DNA from 4 places in the Nonomuraea sp. NPDC049625 genome. Region 1 is predicted to be linked to each of the others. Evidence: riboswitches for the same ligand, from Rfam matches in the RefSeq annotation. Region 1 holds a riboswitch; each other region holds the start of a gene.
What was found. Region 1 has a riboswitch for cyclic di-AMP ahead of AB0J87_RS11170 (CHAP domain-containing protein). Riboswitches for the same ligand answer to the same signal wherever they lie in the genome.
Positions count from the first base shown of each region.

Region 2: linked by a shared signal. The riboswitch ahead of AB0J87_RS41100 (GH25 family lysozyme) and the one ahead of AB0J87_RS11170 (CHAP domain-containing protein) in region 1 are both predicted to bind cyclic di-AMP.
Region 3: linked by a shared signal. The riboswitch ahead of AB0J87_RS52120 (hypothetical protein) and the one ahead of AB0J87_RS11170 (CHAP domain-containing protein) in region 1 are both predicted to bind cyclic di-AMP.
Region 4: linked by a shared signal. The riboswitch ahead of AB0J87_RS54270 (hypothetical protein) and the one ahead of AB0J87_RS11170 (CHAP domain-containing protein) in region 1 are both predicted to bind cyclic di-AMP.

Region 1 is NZ_JBFAOQ010000002.1:810,253-813,287, forward strand. It holds gene AB0J87_RS11165 (YoaK family protein) at 1-407, opposite strand, end outside; gene AB0J87_RS11170 (CHAP domain-containing protein) at 690-1,376, opposite strand; cyclic di-AMP (ydaO/yuaA leader) riboswitch at 1,390-1,527, opposite strand; gene AB0J87_RS11175 (Gfo/Idh/MocA family oxidoreductase) at 1,645-2,598, opposite strand; gene AB0J87_RS11180 (aldo/keto reductase) at 2,618-3,035, opposite strand, start outside.
Region 2 is NZ_JBFAOQ010000012.1:110,131-113,165, reverse strand. It holds gene AB0J87_RS41105 (MBL fold metallo-hydrolase) at 1-120, shown strand, start outside; cyclic di-AMP (ydaO/yuaA leader) riboswitch at 623-767, shown strand; gene AB0J87_RS41100 (GH25 family lysozyme) at 779-1,546, shown strand; gene AB0J87_RS41095 (DUF4142 domain-containing protein) at 1,810-2,511, shown strand; gene AB0J87_RS41090 (MarR family transcriptional regulator) at 2,593-3,035, opposite strand, start outside.
Region 3 is NZ_JBFAOQ010000019.1:9,163-12,197, reverse strand. It holds gene AB0J87_RS52130 (DeoR/GlpR family DNA-binding transcription regulator) at 1-137, shown strand, start outside; gene galT (galactose-1-phosphate uridylyltransferase) at 134-1,213, shown strand; cyclic di-AMP (ydaO/yuaA leader) riboswitch at 1,279-1,420, shown strand; gene AB0J87_RS52120 (hypothetical protein) at 1,426-2,382, shown strand; gene AB0J87_RS52115 (DinB family protein) at 2,403-2,903, shown strand; gene AB0J87_RS52110 (ATP-binding protein) at 2,913-3,035, opposite strand, start outside.
Region 4 is NZ_JBFAOQ010000021.1:53,382-56,416, reverse strand. It holds gene AB0J87_RS54280 (aminotransferase class III-fold pyridoxal phosphate-dependent enzyme) at 1-214, shown strand, start outside; gene AB0J87_RS54275 (alpha/beta fold hydrolase) at 211-1,056, opposite strand; partial or broken gene AB0J87_RS54270 (hypothetical protein) at 1,308-1,583, opposite strand; cyclic di-AMP (ydaO/yuaA leader) riboswitch at 1,972-2,107, opposite strand; gene AB0J87_RS54265 (DUF5302 domain-containing protein) at 2,274-2,474, opposite strand; gene AB0J87_RS54260 (MDR family MFS transporter) at 2,523-3,035, opposite strand, start outside.

The DNA of each region.
Region 1 (3,035 bases):
CCGGCCGTGAGGGCGATCGCGAGGGTGGCGGCGACGAGGAGCGCGTGTACGGCGGTGGCGGCGGCGAACGCTCGTCGCGGGTTCGCGGTCCGCCTGATCACCCGGCCGGCGCTCCAGGCGCCGGCTCCGAAGGAGACGAGGGCCGCCGGGGAGGCCCATCTGGACATCTGGGCCTCCCCGGCCAGGGCGAAGCTGAGGAAGACGATGTTGCCGGTCATGTTGGCGACGAAGACGCGGCCCAGGCCGAGGAAGCTGACGGCGTCGACGAGGCCGGTGACGAAGGCCAGGAGGATCAGCAGGGCGGGCAGGACGCCGTGCGGGTTGGCGCCGCGCGGGAAGAGCCCGTCGGCGACCCGTCGCAGTCCATTCCGGACCAGCCTTCCGGGGCGTCTGCGCGCGGCTGGCATGGTGGGCGGCTCCTTGGCGAGGTCGCGGGCGGTTCGCCTCGGGTCTTCCCCGGTGACGGGCCGCCGCACTCGCGGGGGTGAAACGCGACGGCCGAACGGCACCGGTCGCCGGGTTCCGCTCGGCACGCCGCCGCACTCGCCGGGGGTGAAACGCGACGAGCGCGCGTCCCGTTGCGGGACGCGCGCTCGTTCGGCGCTGGGGGAAGGCCGGCCAGGAGGTGCCTGGGGGAGTCCGGTCAGTAGGCGCCTGGGGGAAGTCCAGCCTGGAGGGGGACAGTCCGGTCAGGAACGGTACTGGGGGTAGCCGTAGCCGACGACCTGGGACTTGGGACGGACGCGCTCCTCGACCTTGCCGTTGCCGGTGTTGCCCTCGACGGTCGAGATGGTGCCGTCGCCGTTGTCCTTCTCGACGAACCCGACGTGCTTGATGTCGTTGAGGTCCTTGCTGCCGCTCCACGAGAAGTACACGATGGCGCCGGGCTTGGCCTCGGTGCCGAAGCGGTGGTTGGCCTGGAACCACTTGGCGTGGGCGACGGTCCAGGCGTCCCAGCCGATCTGCGAGCGGGCGCCGGTCTGGTCGCCCACCCAGGAGACGAACATCGCGCACCAGGCTGCGTTCAGGTAGTCGGCGCGGCTGCCGCCGTCACGGGCGATGGTCTCCGCGGCGCGCTGCGAGTTGGCGTACCAGCGCTGGAACTTGGTGCCGCCGCCGGCCGCGTTCTCGGTGATGCCGACCTGGGACTTGGCGAGGGCCAAGACCTCGCCGGCGGTGACGCCGGCCTTGGCCTCGCGCGAGCGCTCGGCGTGGTCGGCGACGGTGGCGGTGCCGGCGACGGTGTCGATCGGCTGCTTGTCCGCTGCGGTGGCGCTGGTCATGTGGGCGCCGAACGCGGTCCCGAGGATGGTGGCGCCGAGAAGGGCGCGGGCGATGTTGGTCTTCGCAGCGGAGGTAAAGCGGATGTTGGCCATCGAGGGGGTTTACTCCTTGCTTCCATGCCGCTTACCGGGTTAGCTGACGGGTTCGGACGTGGAAGCTGCCCTACGGCACCGAAGTGCCGATTCACCCCAAAGGACGTGGGTCCCCGGTTCCGCCCGAGGGCGGATTCAGCGGTCACAGGACGTTCCTGTGATGTGTCTTGCGATGGTCGGACAAGTCCGGACAAACCGGACGTATGTCTCAAGAATGCCTCAAACGTAATGCATAAGGCAAGAGCGTTACAAATCGATAAAGGCCCAGCTAGGCGACCTGCCTGCGAGCCTCGGCCAGAAGCCCCATCATGGCAAGGGATTCGTCGAGCGGCATGATCGAACTTTCGGTCCTGCCTTCGGCCGTCGCGGCCCGGACCTCGCGGAGCTCCCCGGCGTACCCGTTGTCCGCCGGATCGAGGATGTACTCCTCCGGCTCCATGGAGGGCCCGGAGAGCAGAATCCGCGGCGTGGCCCAGAACGGTGCCTGGAGGTCCGCCCGCATCTGAGTTCCTACAACACTGGCATGGTTCGGGTAATTCCCGAGCAACGAAGTCTCCACGAGAGCCTTCCTGCCACCGGGGTAGAGCAGCACGCCGCCGGCCTCCGCGTCGACGCCGTTGGGCGCCAGAGTGCCGGTGATCCGCAGGTCGGAGGGCATGCCGAGGATCAGCTGGGCCAGCCCGAACGGGTAGATCCCCAGGTCCAGGAGCGCCCCGCCGCCGAGCTCCGGCGCCCACAGCCGGTGCTCCGGGTCGTAGGACTTGGCGAAGCCGAACGAGGCGTGCACCGAGCGGAGGTCGCCGAAGCGCTCGTCGGCCGCGATCTTCTGGACGAGCGGGTTGAACCGCATCCACATCGCTTCCATCAGGAACACGCCCGCCTCGCGCGCCAGGCGTACCATCTTCTCCGCGTCGTCCACGGTGGCGGCCAGCGGCTTCTCGCACAGCACGGCCTTGCCCGCGGCGATGGCGACCTCGGCCACCTCCAGGTGCTGGGCGTGCGGCGTCGCCACGTAGATCGCGTCCACGGCCGGGTCGGCGCAGAGCCGCTCATAGGAGTCGTACGCGGACTCCGCCCCCAGCGTGGCGGCCAGCGCCTGCGCCCGCCCCAGGTTCCTCGATCCGACGGCGGCCACCCGCATGCCCGGTTCGGCCGCGATGGCCGCCCCGACGGTCCGCGCAATATTCCCTGTCGCCGCTATGCCCCACGCAAAATCCCGCACGCGGGAGATCGTAGACGAGTCAGGTCATGTTGAACGTGTCGGGGTCGGGTCCGATCCGCTGTCCCCTGTTCATCGCGCCGATGGCGGCCATGTCCTCGGCGTCGAGGATGAAGTCGAAGACGCCGATGTTCTCGGCGATGCGCGCCGGGGTGACCGACTTGGGGATCGCGACGTGGCCGAGCTGCAGGTGCCAGCGGAGCACGATCTGCGCGGGCGTCTTGCCGCACTTGTCCGACAGCTTGGCCAGCGCGGGGTCGTTCAGCAGGCCCTGGCCCTGGCCGAGCGGGCTCCACGCCTCGGTGAGGATGCCGTTGGCCTCGTGGAAGGCGCGCAGCTCGCGCTGCTGGAGGTACGGGTGCAGCTCGATCTGGTTGATGGAGGGCACGAGGTCGGTCTCGTTCATGAGGCGGGTGAGGTGGGCGATGCCGAAGTTGGAG
Region 2 (3,035 bases), on a different contig from region 1:
GCGGCGGCCGCGAGCCTGCTGGCCCGCGGCGGCCGCCAGGTGGTCCACATCGACGACGCCTACTCCCGGGCCGCCGACGCCGGCCTGCCCATCACCACCCCCGACGAGGCCCCCTCTTGACCACCCTCGGCCCCGGCGACACCAGGACGCCTGCCGCGATCCGGCGACGCACCGGGATCCGGTGACCCGCCAGGATCCCGTGACCCGCCGGGGCCGATCGACGTGCGGACCCCCGGAGAGTTGGAGCCCGCCCACCTGCCCGGCTCCCGCGTGCCCGACGGCGCCGCGGACGTCAAACGATGGCTGGAGTCACGATTACCCATAGAACGGCGTTTGGTCACAATGGCAACGCATGAATGGCCTGCCCCACCCGTGCCGAGATCATAAAAAGGCCCGGAAGCGACTCCCCCGATTCTTTGCCAAGCACCAGAATCCCTACAGGCACGGCATTTCAGCGCCGCCCGGTCGCCGACACCCGCGAATCGGATTTGCACTACTTGCACCATCTATGGATATATGTCTATCTTTTGCCTAGTTGCGGCACGGATGTGGCGCTCTTTCGCCGCATCGTTGCCGCTTCGTTGACCGGACCGCGCGCTGCCCGAAGAAGCCCTTCGGGGACAGCGTCCGGCCGCCGAATCCGCGCCTCGCGGAACCGGGGACCCACGTTCTTGGGGTGAATCGGACGCCAGCCCAGGCTGCGCCAGGTAGGGCACTTCCAGGCCCGAACCCGTCAGCTAACCCGGTAGGCGGTATGGAAGCAAGGAGTCAATGCCTCATGTCCAAGCCCCGGCTTGCCACAATCGCCTACATCCTCAAGAATCACCGCGATCTCCTCACCAAATACCTCAGCTTCGCCGTCGCCGTCGCGATCCTCGCCGCAACCGCCGCCATCACCACCTTCGCATTCGCATCGCCCACCGAGCAGAGCCCGGTGCAGGCGACTCGTCATGGAGCCGGAGCCCTCATCTACGGCCTGGACATCTCCAATTACGAGCCCCTGTACGACTGGAATGCCAGCCCGGCCAAGTTCGGCATCATCAAAGCCACAGAAGGCACGTCCTTCCGCGACGCCTCATTCGCCAGGCACTGGCGCGAGCTGGGCAAGAAGGGCATCGTGCGCGGGGCGTACCACTATGGCCATCCCCGCAACAATCCCATCGCGGAGGCCGAGCACTTCCTGTCCGTGGTGAACTCGCAGCCCGCCAAGGCCGGCGACCTGCTGGTCCTTGACCTGGAGACCGCGAACGGCAGATCCGTCGCCGAGGTCAACGCCTGGGCCAAGACGTGGCTGTCGTACGTGAAGGACAAGACGGGGATCACCCCGATGTTCTACAGCGGCTGGAACTTCGCCAACAAGTACGGCAAGGGCCTGTCCGAGTACCCGCTGTGGGTCGCCCACTACAGCAAGGCCAAGGGGGCCATCACCCCGCCTGCCGACTGGAAGTCCTGGGCCATCCACCAGTACTCCGAGGTCCCTGTCGACCAGAACGTCTCCGCGCTGACCGCCGACCAGTTGCGCGGCCTGGGCCGTCCCACGGCCTGAGCCCACACGGCGGGTCCGCACCGCGATCGGGTGGACGCCGCCCCGCGTGCTCCTCTCGGCCCGGAGGAGCTCGCGGTGGACGCCGGTCACGGATGGCACCGGTGAAGGCCGCCTCGGACAACGGCTCAGCGGACCCCGGCAGTCTTGCCCAATGCAAATCTTGCACAATGCCATGAACACTCCCGCACCCTCCCGCGTATCCCTCAGTGACCGGCGCCACTCACGAAGGCCGCGTCCAAGGGACCGGAAGGGGATGACGGCGTATGCGACTCCTCGACAGCCGTCGCGCTCTCATCAGTTGCGGCATTGCCGCCCTCTGCACTCTGACTGCCTGCGCCGGCTACACGCCGACGCCCGTCTCTGACACCGCCGGCCTGAGCACCGAGCCGACCGCCGGCCTCAGCACCGAGCCGACCGCCGTCGAGACCGGACCGACCGACGCGCCCACCGTCCAACCCGTGGAGGACGAGCCGGAGGCCCGCACCCGGCAGACCAAGTGGGGACCGCTGTCCGAGGCCGACCAGGAGCTCATCAAGAAGGTCCGGCTCGCCAGCCTGTGGGAGATGCCCATGGCCCAGGACGCGATACAGCGCGCCAACAGCGCCCGCGTCCGCCAGGTCAGCAAGGAGATCGCGGCTCAGCACGACATGCTCGACGGGCAGGTTCGCGACGTGGCCGCCAAGCTGAAGGTCAAGCTGCCGGTGAAGCCCACGCCTCAGCAGCAGGACTGGATGACGGATATTTCCGGCAGGTCCGGATCCGCCTATGACAAGACGTACGTCAAATGGCTGCGCCTGGCGCACGGACAGATCTTCACCCTGATCGGCACGGTACGCGGCACCACGCAGAACACCCTGGTCCGGCGCTTCTCCGAACAGGCCAACGCCGCGGTGCTCAACCACCAGCGCCTCCTGGAGAGCACCGGCCTGACCACACCCGAGAGCTTCCCCACCCCGTCCATCTGACGACCGGGGACGGAGCCCGCACGGCTTCCGGCCGCCGCGAAGTGCCGGCATTGGTCGGCGGCTCAGCGCCGCGTGAGCGATTCAGACAGCGGACCAGCCCAGCGGGTTCGGCACGTTCAGGGGTGGCTCGCCGCCCGCCTCGTTGAAGGCGTTCATGGCCGAGATGAGCGCCCGGCGCTGCCTGGCCGACATCCGCGCCACGATCGCGCCGATCTCCTCCCTGCGGCGCGCGGTCACCTCGTCCACGATGCGGCGTCCCTCGTCCGTCAGCCGCATCAGGCTCTCGCGCCGGTTGTGCGGATTGACCTCCCGTACGATCAACCCGGCGGCCACCAGCCGATCGGCCATCCGCATCGCCGTGGAGGAGTTGACGCCCAGCAGCTCCGCCATCGTGACCAGCTTGGTCTCACCATGGCCGGCCAGCACCACCAGCATCCTGAACTGCGGCAACGTGACCCTGTCCCCGACCGCCCCCAATGACCTCACCGCGACCGCCACCAACAGCCGCGACCCGGTCAGCACCG
Region 3 (3,035 bases), on a different contig from region 1:
GGAACACGGTCGGCATCAGCACCATCGCCGAGCTGACCGAGGCCGACGTGGTCGTCAGCGATGCGGGGCTGCCTGAGGACGCACGCATGGAGCTGGCCGAACGGGCCGGAGAACTGATCATCGCGGAGGGCTCGTGAAGCGCACCATCACCCATCTGGCCGACGGCCGTGAGCTGATCTACTTCGATCAGCGGGACGACGCCGACCGGAGCGCGATCGACCGGCGGGTGCTCGACCCCCGGCCGGTGGCCTCCGAGCTGCGCTACGACCCGCTGACCGAGGAGTGGATCGCGATGGCGGGGCACCGGCAGACGCGCACGTTCCAGCCGACCGGTTCGGCGAGCGAGTGCCCGCTGTGCCCGTCGTCGGAAACGCGCTCGTCGGAGATCCCGGCGTACGACTACGACGTGGTGGTGTTCGAGAACCGATTCCCCTCCTTCTCCACCAATTTCGGGACTTATACAGACGCGGGGGGCCTGAGTGAGGTCCGGCCGGGAGTGGGGCGGTGCGAGGTGGTCTGCTTCACCTCTGAGCATTCGTCGTCGTTCTCCCAGCTCTCCGACGGCCAGGTGGAGCTGGTCATGGAGGCGTGGGCCGACCGGACGGCCGAGCTGTCCGGGATCGAGGGCGTGGAGCAGGTGTTCTGCTTCGAGAACCGGGGCGAGGAGATCGGCATCACGCTGGCCCACCCGCACGGCCAGATCTACGCCTACCCGTACGTCACGCCCAGGACCAGGCTCCAGCTCGCCGCCGCCAGGCGCTACTCGAAGGGGAACCTGTTCGCCGACGTGCTGGCCGCCGAGCGGGCCGCGGGGACGCGCGTGGTGGCCTCCAACGAGCTGTGGACGGCGTTCGTGCCGGCCGCCGCGCGGTGGCCGTACGAGGTGCACATCTACCCGCACCGGCAGGTGCCCGATCTGGCCGCGCTGACGGAGGAGGAGCGGTCGGCGTTCGCACCCCTGTACACCTCGGTGCTGCGGGCCTTCGATGACCTGTTCGGCGTGGTGATGCCGTACATCTCGGCCTGGCACCAGGCGCCCGTGCGGCAGGACCGCGAGCTCGGCTACCTGCACCTGGAGCTGTTCAGCATCAGGCGGGCGCCGGGCAAGCTCAAGTACCTGGCCGGGTCGGAGTCCGCGATGGGGGCGTTCGTGAACGACGTGCTGCCGGAGGAGGCCGCCCGGATGCTTCGATCACAGGTAGATCACTATTAGATTTCTAATGGGGGTCGCGTTACTCGTGATCTACCACTAACATCCCTTTTGTGCCTGGCCGTAACAGCAGGCACACGCCTAATCCCGGGCGAGTCGCCCGGGAGCCGGGGACCCATCCGCACCTGGGGTGAATCCACTTCGGTGGTAGGGCACGCAGCTCCCAGCCCGAACCCGTCAGCTAACCCGGCCGGCAGAGGGAGAGGAACATCCACGTGGCGGCTCCGTCCCCCGCGACTCTTGCCATCGGCCTCGTCACCGCCGCAGCCGTCGCCCTCCTGCCGGCGACCGCGGCCTCGGCGGCCCCCAAGCCGTCGGAGGCCGAGCTCCGCGCCCAGCTCAAGCAGCTCAACAGCAAGATCGACAAGCTCATCGAGAAGTACAACCTCAAGCGCGTCGAGCTGGCCAAGGCGCAGGCCGCCGCCAAGGCGGCCAAGGAGCGGCTGGCGGCCGCGGAGAAGACGCTGGCCGCCGCCGAGCAGCGGGTCGGCGACCTCGCCAGGATGCGCTACCAGAACCACGACCCGTCGCTGCCCTCCGTCCTGATGGTCCAGAACGGCGGCGGCGCCGCCCTGCTCGAACAGCTGACGGCCGAGCAGCAGGCTCTGGTCCAGGGGGTGGCCAAGGCCCGCGACGACAAGAAGAAGGCCTCCGACGAGGCCGCCGCGCTGGCCACCCAGATCGGCGTGGACGCCAAGGACGTGACCGAACAGCGCTCCGAGGCCGAGGACATCATCGACGACATCAGGAAGAAGCTCCAGGACCTCGTGCCGCTCGGTCCCGGCCGCAAGTCCGACGGGAGCTGGGCACCGGAACTGCCCTCGGGCTCGGACAACATCACGGCCCGTACGCGGCTGATGAAGGCGGAGCTGGCCAAGAACTTCAAGCTGCCGTACACGGTGGGCTGCTTCCGCTCGGGCTCCAGCGGCGAGCACCCGCTCGGGCGCGCCTGCGACTTCATGATGAGCACCGGCGGAACGATGCCCGCGGCCATCAACAACGCCCTGGGCGACCGGATCGCGGACTGGGCGCTCAAGAACAAGGGCAAGCTCGGCGTCAAGTACGTGATCTGGAAGCAGCGCATCAACATGGGCTCGGGCTGGCGGGCCATGTCGGACCGCGGCAGCGTCACCGAGAACCACTACGACCACGTCCACATCTCGATGTACTGAGCTGGATAAGGTCGGACATCATGACTGACACCCGAATCCCGCCCGCTCTCACCGGCGACGAGCGGACCACGCTGAACAACTGGCTCGAATGGCACCGCGGCACCCTCGCCGTCAAATGCGCGGGCCTGTCGGACGATCAGCTGCGCCTGCGCTCCGTCTCACCCTCGACCATGTCCCTGCTCGGCCTGGTCCGGCACATGGCGAACGTCGAACGCTCCTGGTTCCGCCGCGTGCTGAACGGCGAGGACCTCCCCAAGCTGTGGGACAAGGACCGCGACAACGACGCCGACTTCAAGGAAGTGGACGCCGCCTCCGTCAAGGAGGCCTTCGTCACGTGGGAAGAGGAGGTCGCCCGCGCCCGCGCCATCTCGGACGCCAGGCCGCTGGACGCCGTCGGTGACCACAGAGGCCAGGAATGCACCCATCGCTGGATCCTCATCCACATGATCGAGGAGTACGCGCGGCACAACGGTCACGCGGATCTGCTGCGCGAGCGCATCGACGGGGTGACCGGAGAGTGACGGGACCGATCAGGGCTCGGTGCGGAACAGCGCCCACACGGCCTTGCCGCCGCGGGCCAGCGGGTCCCAGCCCCAGCACTGGCTGTAGGTCTCGACGATGTAGAGGCCGCGCCCGTTCTCCGAGATGAAGTC
Region 4 (3,035 bases), on a different contig from region 1:
GACGGGACCCGTCACGATCCCGTGGCTCAGCTTCGACGGGGACGCCGACCTCTCCGTCGCGATGTGGTGGAGCGACGCCTGCCTGCGGCACGGGGTCTACCTGCACCCGTGGCACAACTGGTTCATGTCGGCCGCGCACACGGAGGCCGACGTGGCCAGGGCGCTGGAGGGCACGGACCAGGCGTTCGCGGAGACCCGTGCCCACTTCGGCTAGGGAGCGGTGAGCTTGCTGATCTCGGCCACGACGGACGGCCAGAGCGGGCGCGGCAGGTCGTGGCCCATGCCCGGGTAGGTCACCAGCCGGGCGCCCGGGACGGCCGCGGCCGTGGCCTGGCCGCCCGCGACCGGGACGAGCTGGTCCGCCTCCCCGTGCAGCACCAGCGTGGGCACCCGCACCCCGGCGAGCCCTGCCGTGCGGTCGCCCGAGGCCATGATGGCGGCGAGCTGCCGGGCCGTCCCGCCGGGGTCGAAGCAGCGGTCGAACGCGAGTCCGGCCAGCAGGGTGATCCGCTCGCGGTCCAGCTCGTATCCGGGCGAGCCGATGACCGACCAGGTCAGCACCGCCTGGGCCTGGACCGCTTCGCGGTCGGCGGGGGGCGCGGCCATGAGGGTGGCGAGCGCGGCCTCGGTGGGCGGGGCCGCCGAGGGGCCGGGGGTGGACATGATCGAGGTCAGGGTCAGCACCCGGTCCGGGTGGCGGATGGCCAGCGCCTGGGCGATCATGCCGCCCATCGACGCTCCGACCACGTGGGCGGCCGGCCAGCCCAGCGCGTCCATGAGTCCCGCCGAGTCGTCGGCCAGGTCGTCCAGCAGATACGGCGAGGGCGCCCCCATCGCGGGAACGCCCTTGTCGTGGAAGTGTGTGGAGAGACCGGCGTCGCGGTTGTCGAACCGTACGACGTGGTGTCCCTGGTCCGCCAGCAGCGCGCAGAGCCCTTCATCCCAGTGGATGAGCTGCGCGCCGAGCCCCATGATGAGGAGCAGGGGGCGCCCCTCGTGCGAGCCGAAGCTCTCGTAGGCGATTTCGATGCCGTTCGCGGCTACGCGGGTGGTCACGAGGACCAGAATGACATTCTGGTCCAGGTCCGTAAAGTTCAGCCCTTGAGAAGATTGCGGACGCGGTCGCTGGCGAGCACCACGCCGCCGCCCACCGCGGCCACGGCGCTGGCGACGACGGCGCCCGTGCTGGCGCTCCACTCTCCGGCCTCGCGCGCCGGCGCCGGCACGGCCGCACCGGCCGCCGGGGGCTCGGCCGGGTTGTTGTCACGCTCGGACCAGGCGCCGGTCGAGAACGGGACCGGGTAGTTCTTCTTGCCGGGACCGTTGCCCCACTTGGTGATGACGTAGTCGACCTTGATGTGGCCCTGGCCGCCGACGCCGTCGACGCCGAGCGTCTCCATGTTGAACGAGCCGCCGGTCAGCTCCGCGAACGTCTTGCCGTCCAGGTCGAGCATGACGCCGTTGTTGGAGGGCACGCCCGGGCCGCGGTCGCCGACGAAGAAGGGCAGCTTCTTGCCGTCGTGAATCACGTATCCCTCGGTCATGAGCGGCCAGCTCGGGCTGGCGGCCAGACCTTTCTGCATGGGCTTGCCACCGGCGGGCAGACCGGTGTCCCCGGCGCGGCCGGAGGAGTCGTCCCAGAAGTACGAAGCGGTGGTCGAGCCCTTGAGCAGGACCTTCTCGTCCGTGTTGGAGTCGGCGTGGGCCGCGGTGCCGGCGATGGTGAGCGCGCCGACGGTGGAGGCGGTGAGCAGAGCGAGGGTACGCAAACCAGAACGTGCAGACATGAAAGTACAGTCCTTCGCGAGGGGGCAGGGGGATTGCGCTCGCTGAAAAAGGGCGTAGCAGGGCAAAGCACCTGACAGGGGGAAAGCTACGCGGAGCGCGAAACGAGCCTGGAGAAGGGACCGCTCAGAGGGCGGCCGTCATCACGCCGTATGGGTGTTCTACGTGATCATTCAAGTTCTGCATATGTCCTCTCCATCTCGCCTACCGGGTTAGCTGACGGGTTCGGGCGGTGGAGTTGCCCTACCGACACAAGGTCGGATTCACCCCAGGGAGGTGGGTCCCCGGCTCCCGAGTGATCGGGATTAGGCGCCAGCCGGCTGGTTCCCTTGTGTGGTCCACGCCACCGGCTGGTAAGTGGGCATCACTCTAACCACGTATTCCGGACAAACACAAACAGTTCGTCATGAATCGGTGTAAAGATCTACCTGCCTCCGGCATAGAGAAAGGGGGCACGGCATGGCCGTACCCCCTTGAAATTCCCGGCCTCAGCCGCCGCTCTTGCGCCTGAACGATCTTTTACTCGCAGCCGGACCGTGCGCCCCGTGGATCTTCGATGGGTCGCCGCCCTTGCCACCCGCGCCCGAGTCCGCGTGCTGGTTACGCTTGCGCTCCAGCGCCTCGCGGAACTTGCGCTTCATCTCGTCCTCGGGAGTCTCGCTGACTTCCGGCTCCGGTGTTTCCGCCATGAGGACCTCCATGGTGTTGGGGACTATCACAGCTTCGCATGGCGCCGCTTATGACGCGAAACTGGCCTCAACCCTGTTCTGCGGCGTGGCGGGCACCTCCAGCCGCCTGGCCGGCATCGCCACCAGCGCGATCAGGGCGAGCAGCGCCCCCGCCACCCCCAGTGACGGGATGACCGCCGCCGCGGCGGAGGCGTGCGCGGCGGCCAGGCCGTGCACGGGCGCCTCCGCCGTGACCGTCGAGGTGTAGAGGGTGCCGCCGACGGCCAGCGCCACGGAGCCGCCGATCTGGCGGAAGAAGGTCAGGTTCGCGGAGGCGACGCCGATGTACTGCGGCTCGACGGACTGCTGGGAGGCCACGGTCAGGCCGGACAGCATCGGGCCCATGCCCAGCCCGATCAGCAGCATCCAGCCGGCCAGCAGCAGCCCGTCGGTGTGCGCGGTCAGGTTCAGGCAGAGCAGGGTGCCCGCGACGAGCAGGAACGGGGAGGCGACCAGCCACGGCTTGTAGACCCTGGTCCTGGACATGAGCGCGCCCATGACGACGCTGCCCAGGACCATGGC